2 regions of the Paenibacillus sp. Pae15 genome follow, and region 2 is predicted to be linked to the other one. Evidence: a T-box and tRNA genes for the amino acid it is inferred to sense, from the RefSeq annotation. Region 2 holds a T-box; the other holds one or more tRNA genes.

Region 1 (15,527 bases), on a different contig from region 2:
CGGAAAATGCGGAAGGCGACCGCCGGCTCCGTTGTCGTTCCGGATTTGGAGATCACGTTTACCGAGATGTCCTTGCCTTCGAGCAACTGGAGCAGATGAGCAACATAGGTGGAGCTGATGTTTTGGCCGACAAAATAAATTTCAGGCGTCTTGCGCTTGTCCTTGGGCAGCAGGTTATAGAAGCTGTGCGACAGCATCTCGATCGCCGCTCTGGCTCCCAGATAAGAGCCTCCGATACCGATCACCACGAGCGCATCGGAATCCGATTGAATCTGCCGGGCCGCTTTCTGAATGCGGGCAAATTCATCCTTGTCGTAATTGACCGGAAGATCGATCCAGCCGAGATAATCATTGCCTGCACCGGTTTTATTATGCAATTGGTCATGTGCCGCGGCTACCGCTCCGGCCAAATAATCCACTTCATGTTGTCCAATGAAATTCAGTGCTTTACTGTAATCAAAACGAAGTTTTGCTCCCATCGTAAACATGTCCTCCTATCCATTCATCTGGTTCTCTCTTTATGAAGACTATGTCGTAAATCCCTATCACATAGAATACTTTACTTTCTGTCCATAACGCAAGAGAACATTCACAGTCTCCCATAAAATACAAAAATCCATGCAGCCATGACGAGATCAACACGATCGGACGGATTTGCAGGGCAGCAGCGGAAAGGCCGGCCGCCGAAAAAATAAAAACCCCGCCCATCCGCCATCGTTATGTCATCATGGATCGGACAAGCGGGGTTTGACTTGCCGTACTATTCGCTAATGTAGGAGCAGCAGTAATCCGTCACCGTACGGACGTCAAGCTTGAACTTCTGTCCGGCCGGAACGGTGAATTCTCCCGTGCCGTTAATCTCCAGCCATTCCGTTGAACCGGGGAGCAGCACCTTCAGCTCACCGGCCAATATTTCCATCACTTCCTTCACGTCCGTACCGAACTCGTACTCGCCGGGCAGCATGATGCCGAGCGTCTTCCTCGTGCCGTCCGCGAACAGAACCGCGCGGCTTGTGACCTTCCCGTCGAAATAGACGTTTGCTTTTTTTACTACCGTTACATTCTCAAACTGCGACATCGCGCCAACGTTCCCCTCTGAATGGTTTATTTCAACAGCTGCTTTACGCGGGCAACCACGTTCTCTACGGTAAATCCGTACTCACGGATAACGACCGGACCCGGAGCCGATGCGCCGAACTTGTTGATGCCGAGCACGTCGCCCTGCTCGCCGACATAACGCTCCCAGCCAAACTCATGGCCCATTTCCACTGCCAAACGCGCTTTCACATCCGGCAGAATAACCGAATCCTTGTACTCTTGCGTCTGTTTATCGAACAACTCCCAGCTCGGCATGCTGATGACCCGGACAGCCACGCCTTCTTCGGCAAGCTGCTTCTGAGCCTCAACAGCCAGCTGCACTTCCGTACCTGTCGCGATAATTTGCGCTTGCGGCTTGCCATCCGGAGCATCGGCAAGCACATATGCGCCGCGATCGACCGCGCCCTTCTCCGAGCCCTCCAGCTTCGGAGCCGCTTGACGGGAGAGAATCAGCGCGACCGGACCGCCCTTGTTCTCTACCGCATAACGCCATGCCGCCGCAGTTTCGCTGCCGTCCGCCGGACGGATCACCGTTACGCCCGGAATGACGCGAAGCGCCGCCAACTGCTCGATCGGCTCATGCGTCGGGCCGTCTTCGCCAACACCGATGCTGTCATGCGTAAAGACGTAGATCGCCGGTACATTCATGATGGCTGCGAGACGAATGGCCGGACGCAGGTAATCCGAGAAAACGAAGAACGTTCCGCCGAATACTTTCAGGCCGCCGTGCAGCAGCATCCCGTTCACTGCCGCGCCCATTCCGAACTCGCGTACGCCGAAGTAAACGTTCCGGCCGCTGTAATCCTTGGCCGACAATACGCCGAGGTCTTTCATATGCGTCATCGTCGACGATTCGAGATCCGCAGATCCGCCGATCAGATGCGGCACATTCTTGGCAATTTCGTTGAGCACGATGCCCGATGCCGTCCGGGTTCCTTTCTCTGCAGGCGGAGCGATCGAGATGTCTTTATCCCAGCCTTCCGGCAGATCGCCCTTCACGGCAATTTCAAACTGCTTTGCAAGCTCAGGATACGCCTTGGCGTATTCGGCAAACATGGCGTTCCATCCTTCGTATATATCCCTGTTGCGCTTTTTCACGTCTTCAAAATGCTTGCGCACTTCATCCGGCACGTGGAAATGCTGCGTATCGTCCCAACCGTAAGCCTTCTTCGTCAGCGCGACTTCTTCCGCACCCAGCGGCGATCCGTGCGGGCCCGCATGTCCGCCTTTGCCCGCTTTGTTCGGGCTGCCGTAACCGATAACCGTCTTCACCTCGATCAAGGTCGGACGATAATCGGCCTGCGCTTCCAGCACCGCATTGTGAATCGCCTGCAGATCGTTGCCGTCCTCTACGCGAAGCACCTGCCAGCCGTAGCCTTCAAAGCGCTTGGCCACATTCTCGGAGAAGGACAGATTGAGCTCGCCGTCCAGCGAGATATCGTTAGAATCGTAAAGTACGATCAATTTGCCAAGCTTCAGATGACCGGCAAGCGATGCGGACTCCGAAGAGATCCCTTCCATCAGGTCGCCGTCACCGCAAATGACATAAGTATAATGGTCGATCACACGGTATTGATCACGATTATATACGGCAGACAAATGAGCTTCCGCCATGGCCATACCTACCGCCATACCGAAACCTTGTCCAAGCGGGCCTGTAGTCGCATCGACGCCAACCGTGTGGCCCACTTCCGGGTGACCCGGCGTTTTGCTGCCCCATTGCCGGAAATTCTTTAGCTCTTCCATCGGCAAATCATATCCGCAGAGATGCAGCAAGCTGTACAGCAGCATGGAACCATGTCCGGCCGACAGCACAAACCGGTCGCGGTTGATCCAATTCGGCTGATCCGGATAATGCTTCATCAGCTTGGCGAACAGCTCATATCCCATCGGCGCGGCTCCCATAGGCATGCCGGGATGTCCGGACTTCGCCTTCTCTACCGCATCGATGGAAAGGGTGCGGATGGTATCCACGGAAAGTTGCTCAATCGATTTGTTTGTTACCGTCATTATTATCCTCCCACTTCTACTCTTTGTCTTGTATCGCAACAGTGTGTCAAGCCGTGAATCGCCTTCATTACAAACAGCAAGCTACCCTTATGCAGCGTAAGCTGTTCACGTGTGCATCATTCTCCGGCCACTTCAAGTACTTGCCCTATTGTACCATTCTCCGCATGAGTTTTCCATAACCCGTACACTTCTATTCTACCAAATAATCTACTGCAAAATTGTTGTTCACTGACACAGCGGCGCTGGCCTGGTGGCTTGCCAGCCACTTCTTGTATTCTGTGCTGCTCGCCCGCTGCGGCGCATGGTCTCTGCGCAAGCTGCAGCAGGAAAATAAACAAGACGGTACTGAGCCATAGCCAGCACCGTCTTTCTTTTGCCGCATATGTTGCTACGCAGACAGACTGTCTTTGTTCAACAGCAGAAACACTTTCCCTTCCGCATCCACTTCAACCGGAAACGTCATCACACAGCCTTCATCGGGAGCCTGCACCAAACCGTCCTTCATATTGATCTTCCAGTCGTGCAGGGGACAAAAAACGTGATGATCGCAAACGATTCCTTCCGACAGCTTCCCGTTCTTATGGGGGCAGCGGTTTTCGATGGCGTGCAATTCCCCGCTCGAAAGCTTGAAGACGGCAATCTCCGTACCGGCTACCTTTACCGTTCTGGACCGCAGCGCCGGGATATCCGATACCCGGGCTACCATAATACGCTCCATCAGCGCTCACCTCGTTCAAAATAATGTCGACCCAATCCGGGCGCCCGTCCGGTTCCCTCTTATTCCGCCGCGGCGGCGGCATCCTTCGCCGGAAGCGATTCAAACATGGCGCGCAGCTCGGGCGTCTCAATGATTTCCTTCCAAGGGTCCTTCATCAGCTTCAGCGTCTCGTCGATACGCGCCACAAGCGCCTTTCGCTTCTCCTCGGTATCCAAAGCCTGCCGAATCACGTCCAGGCCGACACGCTGTACCCATTCGCTCGTCCGTTCGTTCCATTTGGCGTTCTCCCGGTAATACTGCAAGAATGCAGCCGAGTATTCGAGCACCTCCTCTTTTGTCCTGACCTTCCACATCAAGTCGGACGCCCTGACCTTGACGCCGCCGTTGCCGCCAATATACAGCTCCCAGCCGCCGTCGATGGCCACAACGCCGAAGTCCTTGATTGTCGCTTCCGCACAGTTGCGCGGACATCCGGATACGGCCATTTTCACCTTGGCCGGTGTGTTCAACCGCTCAAAACGCCGCTCCAGCTCAATACCCATGGAGATCGAATCCTGTGTTCCGAACCGGCAGAAGGTCGAACCGACACAAGTTTTCACTGTACGGAGAGCTTTGCCGTAACCATAGCCGGACGGCATATCGAGCTCTTCCCACATCCCCGGCAGATCTTCTTTCTTCACGCCGAGCAGATCAATACGCTGACCGCCTGTAATTTTGACCATCGGCACGTCATATTTTTCCGCCACTTCGGCGATTTTTTTCAATTCCTTGGGAGAAGTCACCCCGCCATAAATTCTCGGTATGACGGAGTAAGTGCCGTCCTTCTGAATGTTGGCGTGATTCCGTTCATTAACAAAGCGCGACTCCCGCTCTTCTGCGTGCTCTACAGGCCAAACCATGCCGAGATAATAGTTCAGCGCAGGACGGCATTTGGAGCAGCCCTCCGGATTCGACCATTCGAGCACATGCATAACCTCTTTGCTCGTCGTCAAATGCATCGAGCGAATAGCCGCTACCACCTCGTCCCGGTCCAATGTCGTACAGCCGCAGATTCCCTCTTTGGCCGCGGTGACGGCATCCTCCCCCAGCGTACAGTTCAGTACCTGGGCGACGAGCGGTTTACATCCCCCGCAGGATCGCGAGGCATTCGTACAAGCCTTGATCTCCTCAACCGAAGTGAGTCGCTTTTCTTGAATGGCTTTCACTATGGTTCCTTTGGTCACGCCGTTGCATCCGCATACGATCTCGTTATCGCTCATCGCCCCGACCGCCGTCCCGCCGTTACCGTTCCTGCTGCCAAAGTCTTCGCCCAGCACGATTTCCTTCTCCCGGCCGCTGATATCTTCCCCCGTTCGTATCAGTTGGAAGATGCGGGAGCTGTCGCTTGTATCGCCAAACATCACGGCGCCGACCACTTTCCCATCCCGGATCAAAATCTTTTTGTAAATGCCGTCAATTTCATCTTGAATCCTAATGGCGCGCGTTCCCGGCTCTTCGTTATATTGACCGCCGGAGAAGACGTCAACGCCCGACACCTTGAGCTTGGTGGACGTGACCGATCCCCGGTACCCTTCGCACTCAAGGCCGCACAGCTTCTTGGCAAGCACATCCCCCTGTTCATACAACGGGGCTACAAGTCCGTAAGCAACGCCTCGGTGCTCAGCGCACTCCCCGACCGCATAGATATTCGGGACGCTGGTTTGCAGGTAATCGTTTACCACGATGCCGCGATTCAGCTCAATCCCGCTTTCCTTGGCAAGCGCAACGTTCGGCCGTATCCCAACCGCCATCACGACGAGGTCGGCTTCCTCAAAGCCGCCGTCCTTGAACTTGACCCCGGTTACCCTCTTCTTGCCCACGATTTGTTCCGTCTGCTTCTCCAAAAGAAACTTCATGCCCTGACGCTCCAGCTCGGCCTGCAGCATTCTCGAAGCCGTTTCATCCAACTGGCGCTCCATCAAATAATGGTTAATATGGACAACCGATACCTCCATATTCAGATTGAGCAGTCCGCGCGCCGCTTCCAGTCCGAGCAGACCTCCGCCGATGACGACCGCTTTCTTATATTGCTTGGCCGTCTCCATCATCGTTTCGCAGTCCTTGATATCCCGGAAAGCGATAACCCCTTCCTTGTCCGCCCCGGGAATCGGAAGCATGAACGGCAGCGAGCCTGTTGCCAGGATCAGCTCATCATAAGCTGCGGTCACGCCTTTATCGGAAACAACCTTCTGGTTGGCCGTATCGATCTTCGTCACGGTATGCCCTGCATGGAACGTAATGTTGTTGTCCCGATACCAGTCCCAGTCGTTCAGGACGATGTCCTTCAATCCGGAATCCCCGGCAAGCACCGACGAAAGTAAAATCCGATTGTAATTCGGATATGGCTCCGCCCCGAAAATCGTAATATCGAACATCTGAGGGGCCAGCTTTAAAATATGCTCTACACACCGTACGCCCGCCATCCCATTGCCAACCAGCACCAGCTTCCGTTTCATGCCTCTCCACTCCTCATCCTAAAATTCATTACACAAAACGTTATATTTAAGAAATTATTGAATATTTTCATCCGGAAATCCTATTTTGTGTAATGTTTATTTACATTTACTTATGTAAAACCAATATACACGATAAATCCGTATCATACAATATATTCTTCTGAAATTTATTGATTTTTTATGCATTTATTTTTAAAAAACCGAATATTAAATGATTTAATTTATTTTATTGTTCGTTTTTTATAAAAATTTCCCTTCAAATGAATATATAAACTTCAATTTTATGTTATATTATATTACATATAAATCAAAGCTGATAGGTTACTTCAATATCCCTAGTCTCCATAAACATCTTTCATAGTACAAAAATAAGGCCGACCCGCTTCTTTACTTCAAAGAAGACGTGTCGACCTTCATGATTCAACCGCATCCGGGCCTCCTGACCCTTTCACGTTTTTTTAACTGAACACTACCGTTTTATTTTGATGCACAATGACGCGATCCTCCACGTGCCAACCGACGGCCCGCGCCAACACCGTTCTTTCGATATGGCGCCCGATGCGCTTCAGGTCATCCACATTGTCGCGGTGGCTTACCCGCTGCACGTCCTGCTCGATGATCGGCCCGCCATCCAGCTCCTCCGTGACGTAATGCGCCGTAGCTCCAATGATTTTTACGCCGCGGTTATATGCCTGAGCGTACGGCTTGCCGCCGATGAAAGCCGGAAGGAACGAATGGTGGATGTTGATAATCCGGTTCGGAAAATGCTCTATAAACTTCGGCGAGATAATCTGCATGTAGCGGGCCAGGATGACCACATCCACCTTCCCGGCCACCAGCTCAAGCTGACGCTTCTCCGCTTCAGCCTTCGTATCCGGTGTTACGGGAATATAATGATAAGGTATGCCGAGCGGCTCAACAAGCTCCCGCATGTGGTCATGATTACTGATGACCATCGCAATGTCCGCATCGAGATCCCCCGACTGCCAGTGCCAGAGCAGCTCCAGCAGGCAGTGGTCTTCCTTGGATACGAAGATGGCGAGGCGCTTCCTGCGGCTTGCGCGTGTCATCCTCCAGTCCATCTCAAATTCCTTCGCCACGTTGTCGAAATCGGCTTTGAGCCGTTCGATCCGTGCATCCAGATTGTCGAGATCGAATTCGATCCGGATAAAGAATAAGCCTCCCTCCGGATCCATCGTATATTGATCGGATTGAACGATATTGGCGCCATGCTCGTATAAAAACCGCGAAACCGCGGCCACGATACCCGGCCTGTCCGGACAGGATACCAGCATGCGGGCACGATTTTGTAAATCTGTACTTGTTCTCTTAGGGGTGATTTTTGGAACCATTACATTTTCTACTCCTTCATTAAACTGACCATTATACGGCGGCAAACAAATGCTCACCGGCAAACCACGCAGTCAAACGGTGATTAATCTGTTCTTCGGTTAATTCGGGGAACAAGCCTTCTGCAACAACCATGTCATAAAGTCGCTCCATCGGCTCGCGGCCATCCGCTTTTTTGGCTTTGGCATCCGTCTTGAGAACTTCCCACGTCTGAAGCACATACGTTCTCGGATTCAGCTCCTGCTTCGAGAAAAAGTGCGCCAATCGCTCTACATCCGAGAGGAACTCTTCGCCGAACCGCTCTTTCACGGTGCCCCCCAACAGAGCAATCTCCGCCTCATACATCGGACGCTGGTAGCTATCCTGCTTACCGATCCACGGAGTCTCCAGTATAAACGGCAGATGCTTCAGCTTCTCGTGGTGAACCACGCCGTTCATCGCATCGAAACCGATCCAGCCCGAGCCAACAGTGGCATGGCGGTCTTTCCCCGCTCCAATCGGATTTTTGCTGTCGTTCAGATGAACCACCGCAATACGGTCCAGACCGATCACACGATCAAACTCCTCCAGCACGCCATCCAGATCGTTCACGATATCGTAACCCGCATCATTCACGTGGCACGTATCAAAGCACACTGACAGACGGCCGTTGTCATCCACCTTCTCGATAATCTGCGCCAGTTCTTCGAAACTGCGGCCGATTTCCGTCCCCTTGCCAGCCATCGTCTCCAGCGCAATTTTTACATCCGTATCCTTCACGCCTGCCAGCACCTCATTCAAGCCTTGAGCGATGCGCGCAATACCGAACTCGGCATCCTTGTCCGTGTAAGCGCCCGGATGCAGTACAATCTGCTTTACGCCTATATAATCCGTACGGCGAATTTCTTCCTGAAGAAAACGTACCGCCAGCTCGAATGTGTCCTCTTTATACGATCCCAGGTTAATGATATAGGGAGCATGTACGATAATTTCATCGATGCCATGCTTGTCCATCAGCTCTTTGCCTTCTTCGATATACTGCGATTCAATCGGCTTGCGGCGCGTATTTTGCGGCGCCCCCGTATAAATCATAAACGTGCCGGAGCCGTACGAAACAGCTTCTTTCGCAGCATTCAGCAGCCCTTTATCTGAAAACGATACGTGTGATCCAATTTTAACCATGACCGGAATTCACTCCTTTTCACATCACATCTCTCTATTTTACTAGGATTGCGTCCGGAAATCTAGAATAGGAAATGTTTCTCTAACCAAAAGGCGCTCCTGCTCCAATCTGCCGTTTTCCTGAAGCCCGGATTTACGGTATAATGGAAGCGAGGTGAAATGTACGATGCTTTTATCCAGTTCCGTCCCGCCCTCGGGATTTATGTGGTTTATCCTGTTTTGGGTGTTCGTGCTGCTGTTCTTTATGTCGATCGGCGGCTATTTTATGTTCCGCAAATTTTTGAAGGTGCTTCCGATGGGAAATGACGGCAAATCCAAGCTCGACTGGCAAAATCATTATGTCGAATCATCCCGGCATCTATGGACGGAGGAATCCAAAGCCTTCCTTGAAATGCTCGTTGAACCGGTCCCCAAGCCTTTCCGTGACATCGCCAGGCATTCCATCGCCGCCCGGATCGGACAAGTGGCCCTGGAGGACAACGCCACTGAAATCACAAAGGATCATTGCATCAAGGGTTACATTCTCGCAACGCCAAAACGCGATTACAAGAGTCTGACCTCCTTTCTCGACAAAAAGCAAATCGACTATACCGCTTATAAGCATCTGCTTCAGTAGCAGCTTGGATATCCCTCTCCGATACGCCGGGAGGGATTTTTGCTGCGTGAACCCCTGTTATAGACAGAGTTCAACAAAAAGACCCCCGTCCCTCAAAGGGAACGGAGGTCTCCCATACGGCGGTCTATTTCCGCTTTTTGCCGTTTCCCGGATCCTCGTCGTACAGGGCCACGCTCAATGTGGTTTGATACTCCGTTGTCCGCGGCGATTTCATATCCCGCTTCTGCGAACGGAGACCCACCATCCCAATGCCGTCCAAAGGCAGAGTAAGCGGCAGTTCCTCCTGCTTGACGAAGCCCACACGACCGTCCAGAATAACGTACAGATCCACCTTCTCCTGCGATTTCATATCGATGGTCAAAAATCTCTTCCCATTCGGCTGCACCGCCGTCTCGATCTCACCGAACAGCTTCACATTTTTCACAATGACACCCTGATCGTTAAAATAATCCGTTACACGAATCACCGATTTATCCGACCATTCCGGATTCTGATGATTCCCGCCGGCAGAGCCGCCCGAATTTGGCGGAACGATGATACTGCTGCCTGGATTGTTATTGAAGGAACCCCCGCCTGATGATGGCGCTCCTCCGCCTGTTCCCGCAGAACCACCGCCGGAGCCGGATGCATCAAGCTCGACAGACGTATAGTCCGAGAGCAGGCTGTTGTTTTTAAGGTAGCTGTAAATCCGGTTAAGAATAGTCACAGCTTCCGCGCGTGTCACTCTATCCTTCGGCCGGAAGTATCCATCGTCGTTCGGCGTCATGATGCCGTTGGCCTTCAGACTGACGAGCGCTGTAGATTGCACGTTCGAGAGCGGATCGTCTCCAAACTTGCAGTTGCTGGAATGGTTGCCCATAAAGAGCGATGGATATACATTGCTGCTTTCAATATCCATCAACCCTCCCGCTTCGTATCTTCCGTCCGCCTTGGCGGCAGCATATTCCTCAGGATCCGTAAACAGCCTGACAGGGACATCCTTAAACTCCATCATAACGGCACACACATCGTTTTCACTCAGCCTGCGGTCCATCAGCCGCTGATCGAAGAATGCGTAAAGCATCTGCGCCAGCTGAAGCCGGTTCAACGCTTGATCAGGCCGGAAGGCCAAATCCCCGGTTCGGCTCACGCCGTATCCGCCGATGCGAAAGGACGCGTTATACATATCCATAATCGGCCGATGTGCCCAGTGAAGCGGAGGCACGTCCGTAAAATAGCTGATTTTCTCCATCCCCACCGCATACTGGTTGGGACGGTACTTATTAAACAAACGATGGACCATCACCGTCCATTCCGCTTTGCTGACCGTTTGATCCGGACGAAACAGGCCGTCGGGATAACCGGTTAATACTTGCTTGTCGGTCATCAACCGTATGGCGTTGATCGCCCAGGCGTAGCGCTGCGGATCGACGTCCCGGAAGCCGGTGTCCGCACTGAATGCCCGAACCGGCAATAACGACAGCAAAAGAGTGAATGACACCAGAAGCACGAGTTTGCGCCACATCGGGCTGCTAGCATTTCTCATGAGTCGCAATACCTCCCATCTCTTTCCTTTTTTATCGGTAGGAGGGGCATATTTTGTTACAGCAAACCTTGAATTCGTCCCGGAATGCACGACCTGTAGATTCTTCCCTTTTCGAGGAGAGCAATACCGATTGCTTGTTTCAAGGCATCCCCGGCGGCCGCTGCATTCAATGCTCCGTTAATAGACAGTCCACCCGAAAAAAAGGAATCAACGCCCGTTTGACGAAATATTGGTGTAGTAAGGCCATATTCATCATCGGTTCAAAAACGAGGGAGGGACATCATGTTCGGTGATCAAGAAAAGATACTCCTGTATGGGCTTATTCTTATGATTGCTGCCGCCGCCGTCCGGCTCGTCTTAAGGAAGAAACGAAATCGCCCGCAGCACATCCATTCTGGCCGAAGCAAACGACCTCTGTCCAAGCAAAGCTGCTCTTACTGTAAAAAGAAAGTCCCTCCAAAGGAACTGACCTTTTATTCCGGCCGCGGCAGAGTGGTCGGTGTCTGCAAATTATGCCGTCCTCAAGCCGAACGGCAGGCCCTGCTGCGCCTATAGCTTACTCATAAGGAGCCCTCCCGAGAAGGAGGTTTTTGTCATTTTCAATGCGTCCGTCCAGCGGATTTAAGCGTACAGAGCGTTGTCGTCACGCCTCCAACCGTAATCGTAATCACAGACAGCACCAATGTCTCCGCCGAGATCAGCAGGCCTCCCAAACTGATAATGACCGCATCCAGAATAAAAATGATGATCCCTACATTAAACGTAACATACTTCGAAAGAAATTGAGCCAGCAAATCCGTTCCCCCGGTACTGGTATCATATCGCAGCATGATTCCGATTCCCGCGCCGATAATCAAGCCTCCGATTACGCTGCTGCTGACCGGCGTCAAATTTACATAATAGAGAAAATAATAATGGAACGGTTCCAAGATATCAATCAGATAGGAGGAAAGCAGCATGCCATGCAAACTGTTGTAGACCAACTCCCGGTAATAAATCCATGCCAATGTAAAGATGGGTATGCTGCACAGGATGACTACAAGTCCCACTTTGAATTCGAACAAATAATTAATAATGAGAGCTATGCCGATAATCCCGCCGTCCAAAACTTTAAACGGCATCAAAAAACAATTCACACCCATCGCGATTAGCAAGCTTCCCGTTATGATTGCAACGATTTTATGGTACAGCAACCCAACCAGCTCCCATTAAGGCATGTCTGATTTATATGCTGAACACATCAAAAATGTGCATTAATCCCTATTTACTCTTAACGAAGAGATAAAGCGCAAAAGAAAAAACCCTTGAATACCAAGGGTTTCCGGATTTAAGCCAAAATGCGGTTGAGAGGACTCGAACCTCCACGGGCGTACGCCCACTACCCCCTCAAGATAGCGTGTCTGCCATTCCACCACAACCGCGCATAATATAATTATATCTTGTTCTCCAGCAAGAGTAAAGCCCGCTCGTTTGACAGCACTTCATACCCGAATGTTTTTTACTATATTTCTTTTTAACGGTTTAAAAATTTAAACCATGAAACATCCCGGCACGGAAATACGTTTAAACCGTATGAACAAATTTCCATATGGGGAGTGGACGGAATGATCTCTTTTGGCGATCCGTTTAGCGGTTCTTTTGGTGGTCCGCCGCCTGTTTTTTCAATGATGTTTACTCTTATTACGACGCTCATTGTGGGGGCTGCTTTGTTTATATTGGGCCGGGGGGTTTACACCTGGATGAGCAATAACGCCAGCGAACGAATCACCAAGCCGGCTTTTGTCGTTTCCAAACGGACAAGAGTCAGCGGGGGCGAACATACTTCAGCCCATACTTCATATTATGTCACGTTTGAATTTGATCAGGGAGAACGACGCGAATTCCATGTTCGCCCCGGCGATTACGGTCTGTTGGCGGAAGGCGATCAGGGGCAGCTTTCCTATCAAGGCACCCGCTTCCTGGAATTTGAGAGATCCCGGCAGCAATCCATTTATTGAGGCTGCTCCAACGTCGGAAAAGATGAGACGCCATCCAAGCGTTTGCCTCCAGAGCGTCTCTCTCTTACCACATTCGACAGAAAATAAGCCTGATGATCCTATTGGGATCACCAGGCTTATTGAATGCGGTTGAGAGGACTCGAACCTCCACGAGCGTACGCTCACTACCCCCTCAAGATAGCGTGTCTGCCATTCCACCACAACCGCAGGTTAAAATGATTATAACGACCCGCAGGGGATACTCCTCGCTGCGCTCCGAGACTGCGAAGCCGATGCTAGCGAAGCTTATCCTCCGACGAACCCTCAGGGGTTCAAATCCCCTTTAATATGACCCGTAGGGGATTCGAACCCCTGTTACCTCCGTGAAAGGGAGGTGTCTTAACCCCTTGACCAACGGGCCATGCCATAATGAAAATCGACTGCCTTTTAAGCGACAAGAGTTATTATAGCGGAATGTTTCGAGGTTGACAAGATGTTTTTTCGACAGTTTTTCGGGAACAAAAGCAAGCTTTGGGAACGGAAATTCCGTTATGCCAGTCAGGGAAAAATAAAGCCTTTTAATGAGGTGCCAGTTATCTGCTGAATTACCGATGAACCGCCGACCGAATGACCGAACAAGACATTCGCGTTCCGGATCAAGACGATAGCAACTGAATACATATCTCCGACCCGGTTCCGGCGCAGGTCGAGTATTCCTGGAAAAGCCGTTTCACTGCTGCCCTTGGTGGTGGAGGTCCGCATCATGCTGAAATAGCGTCTCAAAATGAACCGCCATAAGGAACATTGTATTGACGTTTTTTGCCATTGTCGAGAAATATTACCAAAGGTGTACGAAGCAGAACACTTGCCACAATCCTTATGTTCTCGTATCGCATGAAATTTTCCATTTCAAACGTTCAACTCCGGCGAGTCATCTTGTGGAGAAAAATCGCTTCTCGACGCCATAAGACATCAAAAACTTACCTTCTATGCAAGAAAGCAGAAGCTTATGTCATCGACATCGATGATCATATTTCCCGGGTAATCGACCCGCTCGACATATATAGAGAATCGCTGACAGGCCTTTTAATCGGATCGGATGAACGAAATTATGAAAATGCTCACGATCATTAGCTCCATTTTTCCGCCGCTGACCTTTATTGTCGAATTGTTAAGGCATGAACTTCAAAAGGATTCCCAAACTGAATTGGCCTTTCGGTTATTGAATGTATGGATTTTAATGATCGGTTTCACCGTTGGAAATACGAGACCGCGAGACTCTGCAGCGTTCCCTACGCTGCTCCGCCGCCCCCTCTTCTCGGGTTGGAACCCTCTCATATTCCCATATATAGCAAAAACCGCCTTCCGGCGGTTTATTTTGCTATATATACGGAGAGAGAGGGATTCGAACCCTCGCACCACTTACGCAGTCTAACCCCTTAGCAGAGGGTCCCCTTGAGCCACTTGGGTATCTCTCCAAGATAAGAATGGCTCCCCGAACAGGACTCGAACCTGTGACAACTCGATTAACAGTCGAGTGCTCTACCGACTGAGCTATCGGGGAAGAACAATTTTTAATTTATCATGATTGCTGCTCCAAGTCAAGCATGTGCCATTTCAATTGTGAGCAATCTCAATTTCCCTTTGCAATGTCCACAAACGTATTTGCGCGGGTCTGCCTTCCTTTTACGCAAATACTCCGCCTTGCAGCTCACACATACGAGCTTGTACCGGTATGGCTCCTTGCGCCGCAGCGATTGAGGCAGTGATCTGCAATATCGAGTTCCGCCCACTTTGGCGAGCAGTTGCTTGAAGTCACTGTCCCGATGCTGATAACCTTTGCCCCGAATATGCAGATGGTAATGGCACAGCTCATGCTTAATGATTTTTTCCACATCGGAGGCACCAAATTGCTCGTACTGAAGCCAACTGATTTCAATGTCATGCGTACGGGTAAAATACCGTCCCCCTGTAGAACGCAGCCGCCGGTTAAATCGAGCCTGATGCTCAAAAGGCAGCCCAAACGACGTCAATGATATTTGCTCCACCCACAGCTGAAGCTGCCGGTCATCCATTGATTTTTCCCATCCTTTATTCGTTTTCTAGCTCAAGTTTCATCACTTGAATTGTAACCGCAGGTTAGGCTAAACTGTCAAGTAGGAATCATGAAAATCATTCTTGCGCACGAATTAACGTTTGATCTTATGAGAGGAGCCGCCTTCCAATGCCCAAAATGAAATACGCTTTACTTCAACATAACGATCAATTGGAATTTGTCGAAATGCCGGCAACGCATATGTACCAATTGGCCGCACTCAATCAAAGACTTCACAAGGAGCTGGATAAGCTGACCATCCCGTCCAAACCGGCCTTGCCGGTATTTATTGCGGAATTCGAACAGCTTGAGATCGTCCATCCGGCATACAAGCTGCAGCACGGCCTGGATTACATCAATGCACTCGAGAAAGCCTTCTCCACCCTTAGGGAACAGGAAAAAGAGTACCCTCTCATTTCCCTTCTTACGGAAATTCGCGCCCTTCAAGCACAGCTTGAGCAGTGGTACGAAGAGGAAGAAGAA
Region 2 (15,527 bases):
AGCTGCACAACCAAAGCCCAAAGGCTGCTTTGTCCTGCGGTAAATCCAAGAGCGATGGACATACATGAGACCGTAAGCAGGCCTAACGGCAAAATCCACCCTGCGCCGTGCCGATCCACAATACGTCCGCCGACTGTCATAGCCAGCCCCATTGCCAGCGCCTGAGGCAGAAGGATAAGTCCCATAGCCAGAGCGCTGTAATGCAGCACCTCCTGCAGCAGCAGCGGAATGAGCAGAATGCCTGCAAACATGCTGGCCGTCGTCATCGAAGCGATGACCGTACCTTTGTTTGCCGATTTCTGTACAGTATTTTCCTGCATGCCGATCTCCCTTTCCTGCATAAAAGATAAGGAAGCCGAAGCTTCCCCATGCTAGGCAACCCATATTTCTTCTTTAGGCAGTTCTTTATACCAAGAGGTGTACTGTTCGTAGCAATGACCAACGGATAAAATTTCACCTTCCCCAAAAGGTCTGCCCATGAATTGCAAGCCGACCGGCAGCCCTTCGGAAGAAAATCCGGCGGGTACGGAAAGTGCCGTCAGCCCCAGAAAGTTCGCGTCTCATTCCTTCATTTTTGTGCGCATATATATTTTGCCCTCGCGAACGGTCATCTGCACCTCGCCGTGACGGTCGGTGCGGTGGACGCTCACCCGATGCGCGGCCAGCCGCTCCAGTACCGAAGGATGGGGATGCCCGTACACATTCTTCACTCCTGCGGAAATCACGGCATGCCTGGGCCGCCACGCCCTCAGCCACAGCTCGGAGGTAGAAGATTTGCTTCCATGATGCGCTACTTTCAGCACATCAACAGGGGGTTCCAGAAGCTTCGACGTCCCCGGCTCCAATGCCGACCACCGTTCCAGCAGCTTCCGTTCAGCCCCTTCGCCGATGTCCCCTGCAAACAGCCACCGCGTCCCGGACATCTCCATAAGAAACACGATGGAGCTCGGATTCTGGTCCTGCTCCAAACGCAGCCCCGAACCGTCCGCTTCCCGGAACGGATACAGAAAATGGAGCACCGTACCCTGTCCCTTCTCCAACCGGTCTCCGGCACGCGCATCGACAAGCTGAATACCGCGGTCCAGCGCGGTTTGGAACAGCTTCTCCACCCCGGCAGCCGGCTTCAGCGTCCCGTTAAAAATCAGCCGTTTCACCGGGATTTGTTCGATAACCGCCTGTAAACCGCCAAAATGGTCGACATCCTGATGGGTTAGAATCAGCTCGTCGATGGTCTGGACACCGCGTTTTTTGAGCAGCGGCACGAGCAGCTTCCGGCCGACTTCATACGGATCCCGCCGCTGCTTCCATTCCTCGCCCGGCTTGCGAAAGGATAAGGTACCCCCGCCGTCGATCAGCAGGCTGCCGCCGTTTCCCGGCGGCTGGATCAAGATGCTGTCCCCTTGACCGACGTCGATAAAATGCACTCTGCCCTCCGCCTTCTCCCGCCGGGGATCGTAACCGGTCCACAACACCGCGGCGAAGCTAACGATGACGGCCGGCAGCAGTACATATCGGATCCACCGCCGCGCGCGCTCCCGGCCTCTATGCTCCGCCATGGTATACAGCATAGGCTCAGTCTTTTCCCCTGCTTCCTGCGAATCCCGCTCGCCCAGCATCAGCACCACAAGCAGCGCCAGCAAACCGTAGTACATCAGGATCCATACCGGTTCCGGGCTCGGCCAAATGGTTTGAAACCACTCCGATCGGCTGGACCCGTCCACAATCCAGAACAGAAGGGTATTGACCTGACTGACGAACCAAGCAAACGGTTTGGCGATATAAAGAGAAAGGAAAGACAGCAGCATCGCTGCCGTCCCCGCCGGCATAACGATCATACTGAATACCGGAACAAGCAAAAAATTAGCCGCAAAAGAAAGCAGCGAAAATTGGCTGAAATAATAAATCGTAAGCGGAAACGAAACGAATTGCGCTACGACGGTAATGGAAACGGCATCGCGCAGCCTGGGCCGCTTCAAGGGAATCAGCTTATTCATCGCCGGGACGCCCAGGATGATCCCCAGCGTCACCAGAAACGACAGCTGGAAGCTGACGTTCACCAAATAATACGGTTCCCATATCAGCATCCCGACACCGGCGATCAGCGCAATATGCAGCCCGTCCTTCAACCGGTGCCGATAGGCCGCATATAAGCCGATCATGGCCATGATCCCCGCTCTCACGATGGAAGGCGCCGCGCCCGTCACGGCGATATAGACGGGCATCAACGCAATGGCCGTGAGCAAATACGTTTCACGCGTGAAACCGCACCGGCGCATGAGCCAAATCAAGCAGGCGAGAAAAATCGCGACATTAAGGCCGGAAATGGCGATAATGTGCGTAAGTCCGAGCCGCGAGAATTGATCGAAGAGCTCCGGGTCGATGTCATCCTCCAGACCGATCAGCATGCCTTTCATAAAGCCGCTCTGTTCCTCAGGAAACAGCTGCTCCACTTTGGCAGCCAGCTGCTCGCGAAACCGGTCGTTTGCGCGAAGAACCAGCCAGCCTCCCCACTCCCCGAAGGCGGGTGGGGTCACGCTGATTCCATCCAGTCCTTTGGCCGTCATTTGCCAGTGGATGTGCTGAAACCTTAAATAGTCCCGGTAATCAAAGCCCCCGAAGTTACGGGCCTCCCCCGGCCGCAATAACGTCCCTTCAAGCTCAATCTTATCCCCTCTTTGCCAATGCTTCGCCATTTCCTGTTCTTCCTGCTTTACTAGACGGATCGAAAACTGAACAAGCTCCCCTCGACCCCCATTCTCCGGCGGAAAACCCTCCGCGAGCGATACGCGATCCGCCTTCGCCTGAAAAGAAACCCGGTCACCGTCTACCTCCACAGGAGTCATGATTCTGCCTCGAAATCCCGCTCCGTTCGTCTCCTCAGCCTCAAGCCGGATCAGACTTCTGTTGCCGGCATCATACTCTCCGTACCATCCGGCCGCTGCCAAAGCGATCAGCATACCTGCGAACCAGGCCGAGCCCCTCGGTTTAAGCATGAGCACCAGGCAGCAAAAAATCCCGGCGCCGAAAGCAAGAAACAGATTCATCCAGGCCATCGGGTATACCAAGGCTACGGCATACCCCAGCGTCCAGCACAGGGCAAGCATGACGATAGGTCTTCTCCCGATACCTGTCAGCTCCCTTCTGTTTGCCAACAAAAAAACCTCCTTCCGAACACATGGCTAACCATGTCCGAAAAGAGGTTCTTCCTCCAAGTGATTTAATTTGTGACTTCCGAGATCGTGCTTGCCGGCGGCTCGTACTTCTCCAACTGACGGAACGTAAGTTTTTTTTGCTCCATCAAGGCGCTTACCTTGTCATGATCCTTCGGATAAGCCCGGTGATACACGATCTCTGAGATGCCGCTGTTCGCCAGCATATTGGCGCAGGTCCAGCACGGCTGATCGGTTACATACACAACCGAGCCTTCCCGGTCCTCGCGATCGGTGAACAGGAGCAGATTTTGTTCCGCATGAATGGTCCGGATGCACCGCTGCTTTTTGACCACCTGTTCTTTCCCTTCAGCAGGCACCAATTCAATTTCTTCCACCAGCATGCAGCCGGCCTCCGAGCAATCCGGGACGCCCGAGGGGGCCCCATTGTAAGCCGTGCCCAAGAGCTTTTTCCCTTGAACCAGCACCGCGCCCACATGTCTGCGGTTGCACCTTGAACGGGTGGATGCCATATAGGCGATATCCATAAAGTACGTGTCCCAATCTTTGCGGGCTGTCATGTCATGCTCGCTCCCTTATTTCTGGCTGGTTTGAATCGCTTGATTCAAGTCGTAGATGATGTCTTCAATCGCTTCCGTGCCGATCGACAGCCGAATCATGCCGGGGCTGACGCCTGCGGCCGATTGCTCCTCTTCATTGAGCTGCTGATGTGTTGTGCTGGCCGGATGAATGATCAGCGATTTCGAATCGCCCACATTGGCAAGGTGAGAGAACAGCTTCACGGCGTTGATCACCTTGCGTCCGGCTTCCACGCCTCCCTTGATGCCGAACGTCAAAATGGCTCCCTGGCCTTTAGGCATATATTTGCGGGCCAGATCATAGGAAGGATGGCTTGGCAATCCGGCATAGCTTACCCATTCGACCGCGTCGTGCCGCTCTAAAAATTCAGCTACCTTCAGTGCGTTTGAGCTGTGGCGTTCCATTCTCAGATGCAGAGTCTCCAGACCCTGCAGCATCAAAAAAGAATTGAAGGGAGAAATGGCCGCCCCCATGTCGCGAAGAAGCTGCACGCGTGCTTTAATTATGTATGCGACCGGACCTAGCGCATCCGTATAAACAAGTCCATGGTAGCTGGGATCCGGTTCGGTCAGCCCGGGAAATTTGCCGCTCGCCTTCCAGTCGAAGCGCCCGCCGTCTACAATGATGCCGCCGATCGATGTACCGTGGCCGCCGATGAATTTGGTGGCGGAGTGAACGACGATATCCGCACCGTGCTCTATCGGGCGGCACAGGTATGGACTTGGGAAGGTATTGTCCAGGATGAGCGGAATGCCGTTCTCGTGGGCGATGGAAGCCACCGCTTCGATATCCAGCACATCGCCTCTCGGATTGCCGATCGTCTCCGCAAATACCGCCTTCGTGTTCGGCGTAATCGCTTTACGGAAGTTCTCCGGATCGCTCGGATCGACGAAATGTACCTTGATGCCGATCTTGGGCAGAGTGATCGCGAACAGATTATATGTACCGCCGTATAAGCTGGCCGACGACACAATCTCATCTCCCGCTCCGGCAATATTCAGGATCGAGTACGTAATGGCGGCTTGTCCGGATGCCGTTGCCAGAGCGGCAAGTCCGCCCTCCAATGCCGCGACGCGCTTCTCGAACACATCCGTCGTCGGATTCATCAAGCGGGTATAAATATTGCCGAATTCCTTCAATCCAAACAGATTTGCCGCATGATCCGTATCCCGGAACCCGTAGGAAGTCGTCTGGTACAAAGGCACTGCACGAGCCATCGTGGCAGGATCAATCTCTTGTCCAGCATGGACAGCTAATGTTTCCAGCGCGAGCTTGCGTTCTTCAGACATCAAATACGTCCCCCTTAATCATAGCATAAAATGAATAATCGTACCTATTTTCGCATATTTCCCCCCAAAATGAAAGCGTTGTCTATAAAATACTCCGCTATGGCTCTACGGTGACATGAGGCTTGATCTTCTCCAAGGTTTTCGCACCGATTCCTTTGACCTCAAGCAGCTGGTCGGGGGAGCGGAATTTGCCGCCTAACCGCTGACGAAGCTCCAAAATGGCCTGCGCTCTGCTTGGACCGACACCGGGCAGATCATCCAGCTGCTCCGCCGTCGCCGTGTTCAGATTCAGCTTGCCCGACTTCGCAACGGCCTGATCCGCCTCCTCTGCGGCGGATGAACCTTTCCCTTCCAAAGTGGATTTGGGGAGCTCCGGCGCAGGCCCTTGATCTTCCACAGGCTTTGTTTCCGGCGGCTTTCCCTCCTGCTGACCGCCCGGAACCGTCTGCGATGGGGGCTTTTGCTCCGCTTGTTCCAGCAGCAGCCTGCGCATTTCCGCATCGGCGCTAATGAAGCTTGACGCGGGCGGCTCCGCCCATTTAGGATAAATCATCAGCAGTGCCGCGGAAAGACCGACAGCAAGCGCGATCAAAGCGATTCGCATCATCCCGCTCCCCCTTTCGTTGATCCCATCTTCATCACCTCTTTTTATTGGTAAATTGATGCATAAATTCATATCCTCCCTGATATACATGAAGAAACAGGAGGGATCGTCATGCGAGTAGGTTTCATCGGAACAGGCAGCATGGGCAGTATGCTTATTGAAACGTTCATCCGCTCCGGCGCTGTAAACCCGGAGAACGTGGTGGCGACCAACCGGACCATCGCCAAAGCGGAGCTTTTGGCAGCGAACTATCCGGGCTTGCAAGTTGCCCGTTCCAATAAAGAAGCGGCTTCTCAAGCCGATTTGCTGTTTATCTGTGTCAAGCCTCTCGAGTTCAAAGATGTCATTGAGGAGATTCAGGCTTTGTTGACACCCGAACAGATCATCGTTTCGATCACCAGCCCGGTGCTGATCCGGCATCTCGAAGCGCTGTTGCCCTGCAAAATCGCCAAAGTGATTCCGAGCATCACAAATCATGTACTCAGCGGAGCGACACTTTGTATTTATGGGGACCGGATGAAGGCCGAAGATCAGAAACGGCTCGAAAACTTGTTATCCCGCGTAAGCGCTCCGATTCGCATATCCGAGGAACACACCCGAATCTCCTCCGACCTGTCCAGCTGCGGACCTGCCTTCCTCGCCTTCTTCATTCAAAAGTATATTCAGGCAGCCGTCTCGGCCACCGGAATTTCCGAGGAAGAGGCGACGCGGCTCGCCAGCGAAATGACGCTGGGGACGGGCAAGCTGCTGACAGATGGAGGATTTACTCCCGCCGCGCTGCAGCAGCGTGTAGCCGTACCCGGCGGAATTACAGAGGAAGGACTCCGTATAATGGAAAAAGAGCTGTGCAGCGTCTTTTACGACTTGATCCGCACAACTCATGCCAAATACGAAGAAGATTTGGAAAAGGTGGAAGCCCGCTTTTTCGGGACCAAAGCCGATGAAGAACGCGATGCTTTCACGTCTTTTCCTTATGAACCGCCGTGCCCGTAGCCATCCGGGGGGCGGTTGTTTTTTTGATGCTTGCCCGTTTTATCCTTTTTATCCTGCTACAATATTGACCAGCTTGCCTTTGACCACGATGACTTTCCGGACCGTTTTACCCGCCGTGGCATCCTTCACTTTATCCAGATTCACAGCCAGCTCCCGCATAGAAGCTTCATCGGCATCGGCCGCAACCGTCGCGCGCTCGATGATTTTACCGTTCACCTGAACAACGATTTCCACCTCGTTATCTACGGTCCAGGCCTCATCATAGGTCGGCCATGGTTCATAAGTTACGGTATCGTTATGGCCCAGCTTCTCCCATAATTCTTCGGCCAGATGCGGCGCAAGCGGAGAAAGCAACTGCACAAAGTGCTCCATAGCCGCTTTCGGAAGACGATCCGTCTTGTAGGCCTCATTCACGAAGATCATCAGCTGGCTGATCGCCGTGTTAAAGCGCAGCGCCTCAAAATCCTCGGTCACCTTCTTGATGGTACGATGCCAAACCCGTTTGAACGCCTCGCTGCCCTCTTCCTCACTGCTAATTTTCGCGCTTAATTGCCCGTCCTCTTGGATGAACAATCTCCAGATCCGGCTTAAGAAGCGGTAAGCCCCCTCTACGCCGTTGGCGCTCCACGGCTTTGTCGCCTCAAGCGGACCCATGAACATTTCGTACAAGCGCAGGGTATCGGCTCCGAATTCATTGACAATGACATCGGGATTGATGACGTTCCCGCGGGACTTGCTCATTTTCTCATTGTTCTCGCCGAGGATCATCCCTTGATTGACCAGCTTGTGGAACGGTTCCTTCGTATTCACTACGCCGAGATCGTACAGCACCTTGTGCCAGAAGCGCGCGTACAGCAGATGGAGCACAGCATGCTCCGCGCCCCCGATGTACAGATCGACCGGCAGCCACTTGCGCTGCAGCTCCGGAGAGCAAATTTCCTTATCGTTCTTAGGATCGATAAAACGCAGGTAGTACCAGCAGCTGCCCGCCCATTGCGGCATCGTGTTCGTCTCGCGGCGGGCCTTCATGCCGGTCTCCGGATCGATGGTATTGACCCACTCGGTTACGTTCGCCAGCGGCGATTCTCCTGTGCCGGACGGCTTGATTTCGTCGACCTCCGGCAGCAGCAGCGGCAGCTGATCCTCCGGCACGGTTTTCATCGTCCCGTCTTCCAGATGAAGGATCGGAATAGGCTCGCCCCAATAACGCTGGCGGCTGAACAGCCAGTCGCGCAGACGATAGGTCACTTTGCCCTGGCCTTTGCCGTTATCCTCAAGCCACTGAATCATGGCTCCGATGGCCTGTTCGTTGTTGAGCCCGTCCAGGAAGCCGGAGTTCACATGCGGACCGTCGCCGGAATAAGCCTCTTTGGACAGATCCCCGCCCTGCACCACTTCAATTATCGGAAGATCATACTGTTTGGCGAACTCCCAGTCCCGTTGGTCATGTCCCGGCACCGCCATAATGGCTCCCGTTCCGTAGCCCGCCAGTACATAATCGGCGATCCAGATCGGCACCTTGCTGCCGTTCACCGGATTGACGGCATAGGCTCCGGTAAAGACTCCGGTTTTCTCCTTGGCCAAATCCGTACGCTCCAGGTCGCTCTTGCGGGCGGCACGCTCTTGATATTCCTTCACCGCCGAGGCTTGTCCCTCCGTCACGATCCGATTCACCAGCTCGTGCTCCGGCGCCAAAACGCAGTATGTCGCTCCGAACAGCGTATCCGGACGAGTCGTGAACACCTTCAGGCTGTCACCCTCATGCCCGTCGATAGCGAACGTCACTTCCGCTCCTTTGGATTTACCGATCCAGTTGCGCTGCATGTCCTTGATGCTTTCAGACCAATCGAGTTCCTCCAGATCCTCCAGCAGGCGTTCTGCGTACTCGGTAATCTTCAGCACCCACTGACGCATCGGCTTGCGAATGACGGGATGGCCTCCGCGTTCGCTTTTGCCGTCGATCACCTCTTCGTTGGCGAGGACCGTTCCCAGCGCGGGACACCAGTTGACCGGGACCTCGTCGACATAGGCGAGACCTTTTTTATAAAGCTGGATAAAAATCCACTGCGTCCACTTGTAGTAATCGGGATCGGTTGTGCTGAATTCGCGGTCCCAGTCGTACGAGAAGCCGAGCGATTTGATTTGTCTGCGGAAATTATTGATATTCTTGATCGTAATGTCGCGCGGATGCTCCCCTGTATCGAGTGCATGCTGCTCCGCCGGAAGACCGAACGCATCCCACCCCATCGGATGCAGTACGTTGTAGCCGCGCATTCTTTTGTACCGGGACACAATATCGGTGGCCGTGTACCCTTCCGGGTGGCCTACGTGCAGTCCCGCGCCGGAAGGATACGGAAACATATCCAGGGCGTAAAATTTGGGCTTGCTATCGTCGTCCAGCACCTTGAACGTTTTGTTCTCTTCCCAATAGCGCTGCCACTTCGGTTCAATCGCCTGCGGGTTATATCCTTGCTGTTCTTTGACTTCCTGTGCCATGTTGCTTTATGCCTCCTTCGAATAAAAACAAAAAAGCCCTCGCCTCTAGCCTTAGCTAGGGACGAGAGCTTTGCTTCCCGTGGTACCACCCTAGTTGACAGCCGGCATGCTTTGCCCCTGTCCACTCCAGCCCCTTAACGCGGGGAATACGATCCGGCTAGGTCTCGGACCCTTCTTCCGACGATCCTTCCCTTCACCTTCTGGCTCCAGAACGAGTTCGCTGCGACCACAACCGATTCCCACCAACCATCGGCTCTCTGAAATACGGCGTACAGCTACTGCTTTCTGTCATAGCCTTGCAAACGATCCAATTAAATTTCATTATATGTAAAACCGTTCCTGTGTGTCAAGCAGGACGCCATCGAAAGAAATCGCCCTTCCGGCACGATAATCCTCTTTGCCGGGGATTCCAGAAAGACTTTTTGTACATACTGTATAAAAAGTGTGTGCTGGAGGTTGCCGCCGATGCGAGGATTACTGAACGGTTTGATCTTGTCGCTGCCGCTCTGGGGCATGATTTTGAGCGCTGTGCAGCTGATTTTGCGGTTGATCGAAAAATAGTCCGGCTCGTCATCCCCCGCCTGTTTCCTGCCTCGAACAGGGTCAGCCTATTTTACCGCCACAAAAAACACCCTCTGCGTATTTTCCGTAGGTGGCTCCCACGTAAAATCCCCGTAGCAGGCCGTTTCCCGGAAACCGGCTTCACGCAGCTTCTCCCCAAGCCAATCCAGAGAATAAGCACGCTGCAAATGCAGCTCCTCCACCCGATGAAAGCGTTCTGTCACCGCATCGTCGGATCCCGTTTCGAGCATTTCTCCTTCTCTGACGAAAATCGTTAGCGCATGCTCGATCTCACAGCGTCCCGGGTCAAAATCGCATGTCCATATATACGCAATGTCCTCTTCGTTCAGAGTAAAGGGCTGCGATTCGGCATACGATTGCAGCTGATAAGGGGTGTGCATGTCAAACAGAAATACACCGCCCGGCTTCAACCCCGCATAGGCTTGCCGGATCGCCAGCACGACATCCTCTTCCTCCAGCAAATAGTTGAAGCAGTCGCAAAACGAGATGACTGCATCCACAGGACGGTCCAGCTCCCAATCGCGCAAATCCTGCTGCAGCAGCATCAGCCCGCCTCCGGCAGGGAACGGTGAATGCCGCTGCACGCTGTCCGCCTTTTGCTGAGCGACCGCGAGCATATCTTCCGAGAGGTCGATGCCGATCACTTCGAAGCCCTGCTGCGCAAGCGGTATCGCCAAGGCTCCCGTGCCGCAGCCAAGGTCGACGACGGTCCGGGGAACACCATACTTGTCCCAGCATTGTCCGGCAAACCGCATCCATTCCTCATAGGGCATATCCTCCATCAGACGGTCGTAAATATACGAGAACCGCTCATAAGCCACACGGCAAACCTCCTTGTCTTAATGCATCATCAGTATCCTGCCGGCGCAAGAAAAAACCGGCACCTCAGCGCTTCTTCACTGGGTAACCGGCTCTGTCGGATCCTGCTTCAGGTAAGTCCAGCTGCCTTCCTGATAAACCAAGCCTTCTTTCATCAGCTTGCCGATGGCGCGTTTGAATGCCGATTTGCTTATGCCAAAGCGCTGACTGATCAGATCGGCAGGCGTTTCGTCCGAGTAGGGCATGGCCTTGTTCGGCCGTTCATGAAGAAACGCCAGCAGCTTTTCCGCGTCCTCATCCCGCCCGACTTCCTTGCGTTCGCGCATCGTACAGTTCACGTTCCCATCCTCGCGCACGAATGTCACGCGAACCTTGACCTGCTCGCCTAACCGCAGCAGTCTTGTCCGTTCGGAGGAATGGATGAAGCCGATGACTCCGAAGCCGACCACGCCTCCGTCACAGACGACGAACGTACCCATCTGCAGGGGCTTGTACACCCTTGCTTCCACCCATTGGCCTCGCCAAGTGGCCGGAGCATCGAAACACAGCTTTTTCAAATGCTCTTCCCCCGCTGTTTTAGCCACGAGCCGGCCCTGACGGTCGTGCGTCAGCACGACAAAGACCTTGTCACCCACCTTTGGACGAAGCTCCTTAAGCTCAGGAAGCTCCTTAAACGGCAGCAGCAAGTGCCGCCCCAGCCCCATCTCAAGAAAGCATCCAAAGCGCGGATGAATATCTGCGACCTCGAGCAGCGCCACCTCGCCAAGCCGAATCAGAGGCTTTCGCATCGTTGCCGCCAGCCGGTCCTGCGTATCGTGAAACAGGAACACGTCTACTTGATCCCCGGGCTTCACTTCCCCGGCCGTTTCGCTGTAATGCAGAAGCACGTCCTGCGTCCCGTCGGTCAAAAAATAGCCGTTGGGCGGCACTTCCCTTGCCACTTCCAACCGCCGGATCGTACCGGCTTCAAGTCTCATACCCGCTCGACCACTTTCGCGTCGGACCAAAGACGCTCGATGTTATAATATTCTCTGTCATCGCGATGGAAAACATGAACGACCACATCGCCAAGATCGATGAGCACCCAGCGCGCCGTATCCATCCCTTCCAATCCGCGAATCCGCACCCCTTTTTCCTCCGCTTTCTTGCGGATTTCCGCAGCAATCGCCTGTACTTGTGTCTCGGAATTCCCGTGGCAAATGATAAAATAATCCGCAATCAGCGATATTCCGGACAGATTCAGGGTAACGATGTTAATTGCCTTTTTGTCTTCGGCCGCCTCGACCGCAAGCGTCATAAGCTCCTCCGGTTGTACCGTCATCTAGTTTCCTCCCTTAACTATACAAATGTTTCAGCTCTTCTGTACCATTCCGCCGTCCTGCTGCTCCAGCTCTACAATCAAACCATTGCGAGCGGCCAGCGTCAGCGGATATATCCGTTTTCCTTTATCCAGCAAAAACCTTATCGTTCCGTCAAATCCGGCAAGCAGCGCCTTCTCTAAACTATATTCGGCGATTTCGCGAATATTATGCACGCCTGGAAAGTCCCGCCCGGGCTCCATGTAATCGGCAAGGCAAACCACCTTGTCCAGCAGGGTCATCTGACCCCGCCCCGAGGTATGGTAGCGAATCGCATCCAGCACCTCTTCATCCTCCACGCCGTACCGTTCACGAGCCAGCCAGGCGCCCGCATGCGCATGCCAAAGCTCCTTGTCATATTCCAGAAGATCAAGAGGCAAACCGTTCTCCCGAATAATCCGCGCTTGCTCGTCCACCCGCCAATATTTGCACACATCGTGGAGAATAGCCGCCAGATCCGCTTTGACAGGATCCGCTCCGAACCGCTCCGCCAGCCTGACAGCCGTTTCCATCACGCCCAGCGTATGCACCCAGCGCTTCTCCGGCATTTGCGAACGGACCGATTCCATCAGGTCTTCACGCTTCATAAAGACGATTCACCTCGATATAGTCATTTACCCGGTCGGGCACCATATAACGCACCGACCGGCCCTCCGCGCGCCGCTGTCTGATCCCCGTAGAGGATAGCTCAATTTGCGGCATAGAGGCTAAACGAACAGCCTTCCTGATCGGGGCAGGCAGTGCATCGCAGCCGGTTTCATACCCCGGGCGGCGCAATCCGACAAAGGTCACATGCTTGATCAGCTCGTCGATTCTGTACCATTTGGGCAAATACTGCACCATATCCGCTCCAATGATGTAATAGAACTCATGTTCAGGGTACCGGGAACGGAGCATGAGTACGGTCTCGATGCTGTAGGATATGCCGCCTTTGCGCAGTTCGACATCCGATGGCTTGAAAGCCGGGTGGTCTTCTACGGCAAGGCACACCATCTGCCATCGCTGCTCCGGAGAAGCTCCGGGAACCTGTTCCTTATGCGGCGGCATGGACGTTGGCATAAACCAAACCTCATCCAGCTCCAGCTCCTCGTAAACGCTCTGGGCTGCGATCAAATGGCCGATATGAACGGGATCGAAGGTTCCTCCCATCAGGCCGATTTTCATCCGGCTCCCCCTCTTTGCATTATCCATCCCGGCTTCGCTTGAAGCTTAAAGCTTATACCGGAAGCTCGATCTTTTTTTGTTCTTTGGATTCTTTATACAGCACAATGGTTTTTCCAATGACCTGCACAAGCTCTGCACCCGCGCCGTCCGAGAGCTCCGCCCCCACCTCTTTAGGATCCTCCAGGCAGTTGTTGAGTACCGAGACCTTGATCAATTCCCGCACCTCCAGCGCCTCGCTGATATGGCGGATCAAATGATCGTTCACTCCTCCTTTGCCGACCTGAAATATCGGGTTCAAATGGTGCGCCAGCGAGCGCAGATACCTCTTTTGTTTACCTGTTAACATGCCAGTCCTTCTACCTCTATTCTATGGATGAATTCCATGATTGACTTAAGTTTGCCGCTCTTCAAAAGACTGCAGCACCGCTTCCCGCATGGCTGCAACCGGAGCCGGGAGACCGGTCCAGTATTCAAACGCATAGGCGCCTTGATAAATAAACATGCCCAAGCCGCTGTGAACGGTCGCTCCGCGAAGATCCCGGGCTTCTCTTAAAAAACGGGTAACCAGGGGATTATACACCAAATCGCTGACCACCGTTCCCGGCTTGATCAGCTCTACGTCCATAGGCACCCCGTCCACATTCGGATGCATGCCGAGCAGCGTATTGTTCACAATCAGCCCCGCCTCGCCAGCCAGCTTGCCTGCCTCGTCCAGTCCGTGACCGGATACGCTTCCGAACCCGCTCATGGAAGCCGCAAGCTCCAACGCTTTCTCCTTCGTCCGGTTGGCAATCCAGATATGCTCCACGCCTTCCTTGACCAATGCGTAACCGACGCCGCGTGCGGCGCCCCCCGCTCCGATCATCAGCACCTTGCGGCCTTTCAAATCGATGCCCGTTTCTTCTTTGAGCGAACGGATGTAACCGATGCCGTCGGTATTATATCCGATCAGCTTGCCGCCTTCGTTTACAATCGTATTGACGGCGCCGATGACGCGGGCTGCTTCATCGATCTCGTCCAAATACGACATCACCTCCACTTTGTGCGGAATCGTGACGTTGACCCCCCGGAACTGAAGCGCCCGAATCCCTGCGACCGCGTCCTTCAAGGTTCCCGGCAAAATGTGAAACGCCCCGTAAGCCGCATTGAGCCCTGTTTCTTCAAATGCCCTGTTCAACATGATCGGAGATTTCGAATGCCGGATCGGATCCCCAAAAACGCCGTACAACATCGTATGACTATCCAGCTTGTGCTTGCTCATCGTTTCCCGTTCCTCCCATTGGCTGCCATTGCAAACAATCTGAAGCAAAAGTTTAAATGAGCGGCTCCCTGACGGCAACCTTTACGCCCTTAGGCACGTGAATAACCAGATCCGCTCCGGCCTCGCCGTTCACTTTTACCCAACCGATTCCGGAAATGGACACATCCAGATTCGAACCCTTCGGAATGCGTACCGGATGCTTTACCCACTTCGGCAGCTTGTCCAGCTCCTCCCTGGCAGGCGGTGACAGAAGCCCGCCCTTGTGCTCCTCGTACAGCTCATCCGCACGCTCCAGCTTGGTCCGGTGAGCCTGAAGCGCATTGGATATATAGAAAGTAAAGGACTGCCGGGCTCCCTGTACAAAATCAAACCGCGCAAACCCGCCCAGGAAAATCGTCTGCCGCTCGTTTAGCTGAAACACCAAAGGCTTGACCGGCTTGTCCGGCATCAGCTTCGCCAGATCTTTCTTGCTCACAAGCTCCGTCAGCCGGTGTTGATAGACAATGCCGGGCGTGTCGATGATGGATGCGCCGTCCTCAAGCGGAATCCGGACAAGATCCAGCGTCGTGCCCGGGTATTGCGAAGTCGTCAGCTCCGCGTCCAGGTCGCTGTAATCCCGGATCAGCCGGTTAATCAGCGTCGACTTGCCTACATTCGTTGCGCCGACCACATAAATATCACGGCCGCGGCGGTGTTTATCCAACGCTTCAATGACCCGTTCGAAGCCCATGTTTTTCTTTGCGGAGCACAGCACGACCTCGGCAACCTTCAGTCCCGCTTCTTTCGCCTGGCGCTGCACCCAGTTTAAGATCCGGTTATAGTTCGTCGCCTTGGGCAACAAATCGATTTTGTTGACTACAAGCACAATCGGGTTATTTCCGACGAAGCGCGGAAGTCCCGAAATCATGCTGCCCTCGAAATCGAACAAATCGACAATATTGATAACAAGCGACTGCGTCGAGCCTACATGCGTAAGCAGGCGAAGAAAATCATCCTGATTTAAAGTAATACTGGAAGCTTCGTTGTAATGCTTTATGCGGAAGCACCGTTGGCAAATGACCGGCGTTCGCGTCAGCGCCTGCTCCGGCACATAGCCGAGCTTCTCGGCGTCTTGGGTTTGGAGCGCCACGCCGCAGCCTGTACAGTGTAACGCATCTTCTCTCATTTGTTTTTGATCCGTCATGGATTCCCTACCTTTTCATGATCGTTAAA

What was found. A T-box is a leader RNA that pairs with one kind of tRNA and senses whether it is charged. The one in region 2 lies ahead of leuS (leucine--tRNA ligase), so its partner is inferred to be a tRNA-Leu.
Region 1: it encodes a tRNA-Leu, which carries the amino acid that the T-box ahead of leuS (leucine--tRNA ligase) is inferred to sense. The anticodon was not compared.

Annotation. Positions count from the first base shown of each region.
Region 1 covers NZ_JALJRM010000021.1:8,390-23,916, reverse strand. Annotated here, with positions in the region: gene NR121_RS17150 (glucose-6-phosphate isomerase) at 1-479, opposite strand, end outside; gene ppnP (pyrimidine/purine nucleoside phosphorylase) at 761-1,078, opposite strand; gene tkt (transketolase) at 1,105-3,108, opposite strand; gene nirD (nitrite reductase small subunit NirD) at 3,497-3,826, opposite strand; gene nirB (nitrite reductase large subunit NirB) at 3,886-6,321, opposite strand; gene purU (formyltetrahydrofolate deformylase) at 6,780-7,673, opposite strand; gene NR121_RS17120 (deoxyribonuclease IV) at 7,705-8,832, opposite strand; gene NR121_RS17115 (DUF2621 domain-containing protein) at 8,999-9,448, shown strand; gene NR121_RS17110 (S-layer homology domain-containing protein) at 9,573-10,973, opposite strand; gene NR121_RS17105 (hypothetical protein) at 11,256-11,528, shown strand; gene NR121_RS17100 (YitT family protein) at 11,573-12,166, opposite strand; tRNA gene NR121_RS17095 (tRNA-Leu) at 12,312-12,394, opposite strand; gene NR121_RS17090 (DUF2500 domain-containing protein) at 12,578-12,970, shown strand; tRNA gene NR121_RS17085 (tRNA-Leu) at 13,095-13,177, opposite strand; tRNA gene NR121_RS17080 (tRNA-Glu) at 13,299-13,370, opposite strand; tRNA gene NR121_RS17075 (tRNA-Ser) at 14,340-14,427, opposite strand; tRNA gene NR121_RS17070 (tRNA-Asn) at 14,438-14,513, opposite strand; gene NR121_RS17065 (SprT family protein) at 14,551-15,024, opposite strand; gene NR121_RS17060 (hypothetical protein) at 15,174-15,527, shown strand, end outside.
Region 2 covers NZ_JALJRM010000003.1:39,475-55,001, forward strand. Annotated here, with positions in the region: gene NR121_RS03230 (MFS transporter) at 1-320, opposite strand, end outside; gene NR121_RS03235 (amidase family protein) at 372-548, opposite strand; gene NR121_RS03240 (ComEC/Rec2 family competence protein) at 561-3,152, opposite strand; gene NR121_RS03245 (deoxycytidylate deaminase) at 3,218-3,730, opposite strand; gene NR121_RS03250 (homocysteine synthase) at 3,746-5,038, opposite strand; gene NR121_RS03255 (ComEA family DNA-binding protein) at 5,136-5,645, opposite strand; gene comER (late competence protein ComER) at 5,754-6,635, shown strand; gene leuS (leucine--tRNA ligase) at 6,684-9,131, opposite strand; T-box leader at 9,186-9,432, opposite strand; gene NR121_RS03270 (class I SAM-dependent DNA methyltransferase) at 9,740-10,534, opposite strand; gene NR121_RS03275 (CvfB family protein) at 10,610-11,509, opposite strand; gene rsfS (ribosome silencing factor) at 11,506-11,853, opposite strand; gene yqeK (bis(5'-nucleosyl)-tetraphosphatase (symmetrical) YqeK) at 11,884-12,477, opposite strand; gene NR121_RS03290 (nicotinate-nucleotide adenylyltransferase) at 12,467-13,054, opposite strand; gene yhbY (ribosome assembly RNA-binding protein YhbY) at 13,107-13,400, opposite strand; gene NR121_RS03300 (shikimate dehydrogenase) at 13,446-14,315, opposite strand; gene yqeH (ribosome biogenesis GTPase YqeH) at 14,368-15,498, opposite strand; gene NR121_RS03310 (YqeG family HAD IIIA-type phosphatase) at 15,506-15,527, opposite strand, start outside.